One region of the Marinomonas sp. NPDC078689 genome, then DNA from elsewhere that is predicted to be linked to it. Evidence: predicted binding sites of a transcription regulator. Region 1 holds the regulator's gene; the other holds the start of a gene.
The links. The regulator PhoB, encoded in region 1, activates phosphate uptake and scavenging genes when phosphate is short. The targets are predictions, from matches to a motif close to TGTCATANNNNTGTCANA.

Region 1 (2,404 bases):
GGCTTGCTTATTCCCAGACGTGAATAAAAAAATCTGGGCAAGACGCTCCGTCTTTCAACAATATGGGCCAGGTATATTAGTTAACGAAGCTTTCTTTGATACTATTCTCGACATCAAGCCTATTCTGAGACCTCTATGAGTAAACTACACGATTACGCTGATCTAACTCGCTTTAATCGCCCAATTGGGTCGTTATTATTAATGTGGCCAACACTATGGGCGCTTTGGCTAGCGGCCGATGGCTGGCCCCAGTGGCAATTGGTGGTGATCTTTGTCTTGGGCGTTTTTAGTATGCGTTCCGCGGGTTGCGTTATTAATGACTACGCCGACCGCAAAATTGATGGCCATGTTGATCGCACTAAAAATCGCCCTCTTCCATCAGGGCGAGTCAGTGAGAAAGAAGCATTAGGGCTATTCGCTGCCTTGGTCGTATTAAGCTTTGTGCTGGTGTTATTTACCGATCTGCGTACGATTCTTTTGTCGTTTGTCGGCCTTGGTCTCGCGGCGTTATACCCTTTTATGAAGCGCTACACTCACCTTCCTCAGCTGTTTCTGGGGCTTGCATTCTCTTGGGCCATTCCAATGGCTTACAGCGCGCAGGGAGGCGATTTACTAGACCCCCAGCTATGGATGCTGTTTTTGGCAAATTGCCTGTGGACCATCGCCTACGACACCTACTATGCCATGACGGATCGCCCTGATGATCTCAAGATTGGCGTTAAATCAACTGCCATTCTCTTCGCACAATACGATCTGTTGGTAATCCTTTGTTTGCAAGCATTGACCCTATCTCTGCTACTGTGGATTGGGGTGCTTTCGCATTTACAATGGCCGTACTTTTTGTCCATTTTGGTTGCTATTGTTTTGTTTTACATGCAGTTTAACAAAGCGAAAGGCAGAGAACGCCTACCTTGTTTCCATGCATTTTTAGACAATAATCGCATCGGATATTGTATTTTCATCGGCTTGGCCGTCAGTTATTTGGTTTAAATATGGCAAACATGTGACAATGTAACCTAATTGTCACATTTTGCGGATTAAATAAAACCGTTCCTGAGATGAGGGTGAATCCTGTGACCGGTAAAAAAGTATTAATCATTGATGATGAGTCTTCCATTCGCGAAATGATCGCGGTTGCCCTAGAAATGGCTGGGTACGAATACATGGAAGCCGAAAATAGCCAACAAGCCCATGAAATTATTGTGGACCATAGACCAGACTTAATTCTCTGTGACTGGATGATGCCAGGCGGTAGCGGAATTGAGCTGACTCGACGCTTAAAAAAAGACAGCACCACAGCGGAAATCCCCGTTATTTTATTGACCGCGAAAAGCGAAGAAGACAATAAGATTCAAGGTTTAGAAGTCGGTGCGGATGACTACATCACCAAACCTTTTTCACCTCGTGAACTGGTCGCTCGCTTAAAAGCCGTGTTACGCAGAGCAACGCCACAAGGGGTTGATGAACCGATTGAAATTGATGGTTTGGTGCTTGACCCAATTAGTCAACGAGTCACCATTGGCAGCACGCCCTTAGACATGGGACCAACCGAATACCGTTTGCTTAAGTTCCTCATGACGCATCAAGAAAGAGCCTACTCCAGAGCGCAGTTGCTCGACCAAGTATGGGGCGGTAATGTTTATGTTGAAGAAAGAACCGTTGATGTTCATATTCGTCGTCTCCGTAAAGCCATTGGCACAGACCACGACTCGTTAATTCAAACAGTCCGAGGCACGGGCTACCGATTCTCAGCTAAACGGACCGCATAACATATGAAAACCATTTGGCGACAATCTATTATCCGCTGGCTACTTGGGCTAGCGGCCTGTGTCGTTATCGGGTTAATTATTAAGCAGACTTTTCTTGTTGTCTTAATCTATCTGCTTGGCTCTCTTTATCACCAACTTTATCAGCTTTACCAATTCCATAACTGGTTACGCTATTCCGGCAAAGCACCACCGCCGGAAGCATCTGGTATCTGGGGGGATATCTTTGATGCCGTCTATCGCTTGCAGAAAAAACAACGCAAATCTAAGCGTCGTATGCAGCAAGCATTAACCAGAATCGAGCATTCTACCGCGGCGCTAAAAGAAGGCGTCATCATGGCAGACAGCGAGGGAAATCTGGAATGGTGGAACAATTCCGCCGGCCATTTTTTTGGCCTCATGCGACCGGTTGACCGTGGCCAAGCCATTACCAATATTATGCGCAACCCCAGCTTTTTTCGTTACTTCACACAGAAGCGTTTTGGGGAACCGCTGATCATCAAGTCCCCTGCGAAAGAAGGGGTGTATTTGGAAATTCAAACCACGCTCTATGATAAGAATGACCATCTCATTTTTGTCCGCGATGTGACCCGACTTCACTTGCTAGAACAAATGCGCAAAGATTTCGTTGCCAACGC
Region 2 (2,404 bases), on a different contig from region 1:
TATGAACCGTGACTTCAGGAAGGTGGCCGTAGTTGTAAGGTTTGGCTTTGTTCTCATCGCCAAACAAGTTCTTACTGTAGGCTTTAAACTGCTCGTTATCTAAATCTGACGCATCGGGTTGATATTCTTCACTGGAAAGGTGGGTTCCCCAAGGAGATAAGCTGGCGCCACAGGTGATCCATAGACCGCCCACATTGGATGTGTCCACGTTGTGGTATTTTACCAATTTTAGTTCGCCCGTTTCTGGGTTTTGGTCCAGCGTCAAAACAGCGATAGGCGAAGGTAGGCGACCGTACATATCGTTGTCCGCGCCATCACGGCTGGTGTACTCAAATTGAACAACGGCGAAAACGTGGTTGCCGTACACGCCAGCGACGTTAGCGTCTTTGACCGTCAATAGGCTAGAGCCATCGGGACAGTCGGAGAAGAACTGACGGTTATTTAAAGTAGGATCGGTAATTGGTTTATTATTAATATCATAATAACCGCCCGCGACTAAGGTATTGCCCTTGCCATCTGGCACGCGATCGCCTGAAATAAAGAAAGGGTGGTAATCCAGCTTCACTAGACGACTAGAGCCATCTTCAAATTTTAACTGCATGGCGGCGTTTGTGTATGCGGTCGCCATGGCGGCAGGGTTACTAAGAGAAGGCGCTGTCATTGGTACAAAGCTGACGGAAGATAAAGGCGCCTCTGTCATATTTTCTGCAAAGGCTTTGGCGCTAAACATGCCCCCAGCAAGTGGTAATAATGGTGCCCCGGCCATAAAGCTAAGCATGCGGCGGCGGGTGTTATCGATTGACTGACTCATGGTTATTATTCCTTTCTATCTTCAGGGATTAGCTGTCGTAAAGTAAAAAGTACAAAGTGGTAGCTTCATTAACTGCCGGGCTAGTAAATCACGTTGGGCATGACGCTTTAGTGACAGCAAAATGATCTTTTTATTTCAGATCAATGAAATGGACAAGGAGTCAGAAGAAGGCAGCGCATGAGGTGTGGTAATCTAGCGTCGTGTATCCATGATGATTTAGGTGCTTGTTAATGAGTTCGGAGTTTGGTCAGCCCAATTTTGTGATGATTCGTCGTCAATTTGACTTTCGCGGCATTGAAATGGGGCGTTGGGTAAAGCCAGAAGAGCGCGACCGCGCGGCAGTGAATTTTTACCAAGCGCTGTGTGACCTAATGGACGTGCTGCAGGGGCCTGAAACGCTGATTTCTTTGCGTGGTAGCCTAGGGCTTCAGTTTGGTAAAGGCGGACGGCCAGGTGTGGCGGCGCATTATATGCCAGCGACGCGCCAACTGGCGTTAGCGAAAAACGCCGGTGCCGGCAGTCTTGCTCACGAGTGGTATCATGCTTTCGATCATTACATGGGAGACAAAATGTTTCCCATCCTAGGGGCTCAATCGTTTGCGTCCTCTAATTGGTTAACGTCCACCAGGATGCAACCACACCCTCTGAATACGTTATTAGAAAACTGCTTCAAAGCCATTATGCTCAATACCGATGGCAGCGCCCCCAGCGCGATGTTTGATGCCTCTAAGCGCACGGATGAAGCGTTAAATATGGTTTATTACGCCAAGCCGGAAGAGTTGTGTGCCAGAGCATTTGAAGCTTTTGTAGAAGACGAAAAACCCAAAAGTCGCTTTCTTGTGAAAGGCAGTCGCTATTCAGATGAAGCCAAAGCAGGGCTGTATCCACAAGGCGCGCAGCGTCAGCAAATTAACGCGGCGTTTAAAGCCTATTTTTCAAGGCTTGGCGCCGCGCTGTATCGACAGCAGTCTGAATGACACCTTTCTAAAGGGCATTTGGGGTGTTGGTTATCCTAGCTAAGGCCTTCTTTTCTTGAGGCGAGGTTGGCTTTTTATAGGGGGAAATAAAAAGCTGTATATTTATACAGAATTTGGTTTGTCCCCACAAAAAGCACGATTTCCGCTTCTCTGTCATGGCCTCTTTGGACTCAATTCGCTTTGCACCAGTGTTAAAAAAGCGTCTTTGGCCTTGTGAAAGCCGGTGTTTTTATTCCAGAGAAAGTAGTTTTTGATGGGTTTGAGTTGCTCAAATGCATAGCCTTTGATGCCGCCAATAAGTTTAAACTGCTCGTATATGCCTCTTGGTACCAATGAAATGCCAGCGCCTGAGCTGACGCAGCCAAGGATGGTGCCATAGCTTGCAATGCTGGTGATCTCGGCGGAAACCTGATTGACCTCAAGCCAGTTCTCTAGCGCTTTTCGATATGGACAGCCTTCTGGCCACATGTAGACATTCTTGCCAACTAAGTCGGCCGGAGAGCGCACTGTGTCAAACGTGGCAGGGGCGATTAATACAATTTCTTCTTGATAGATTTCAACGCATTCAATGTCTGGGTGTACGCTTTTGCCCGCGATGATGGCGCTGTCTAGTTCA

Region 2: the regulator PhoB is predicted to act here: its motif matches at 910-927, upstream of ACIGBN_RS07215 (PhoX family phosphatase).

What each region holds. Positions count from the first base shown of each region.
Region 1 covers NZ_JBITUJ010000005.1:93,229-95,632, forward strand. Annotated here, with positions in the region: gene ACIGBN_RS10280 (chorismate lyase) at 1-139, shown strand, start outside; gene ubiA (4-hydroxybenzoate octaprenyltransferase) at 136-990, shown strand; gene phoB (phosphate regulon transcriptional regulator PhoB) at 1,074-1,769, shown strand; gene phoR (phosphate regulon sensor histidine kinase PhoR) at 1,773-2,404, shown strand, end outside.
Region 2 covers NZ_JBITUJ010000003.1:214,828-217,231, reverse strand. Annotated here, with positions in the region: gene ACIGBN_RS07215 (PhoX family phosphatase) at 1-811, opposite strand, end outside; gene ACIGBN_RS07210 (CLCA_X family protein) at 1,042-1,788, shown strand; gene ACIGBN_RS07205 (LysR substrate-binding domain-containing protein) at 1,942-2,404, opposite strand, start outside.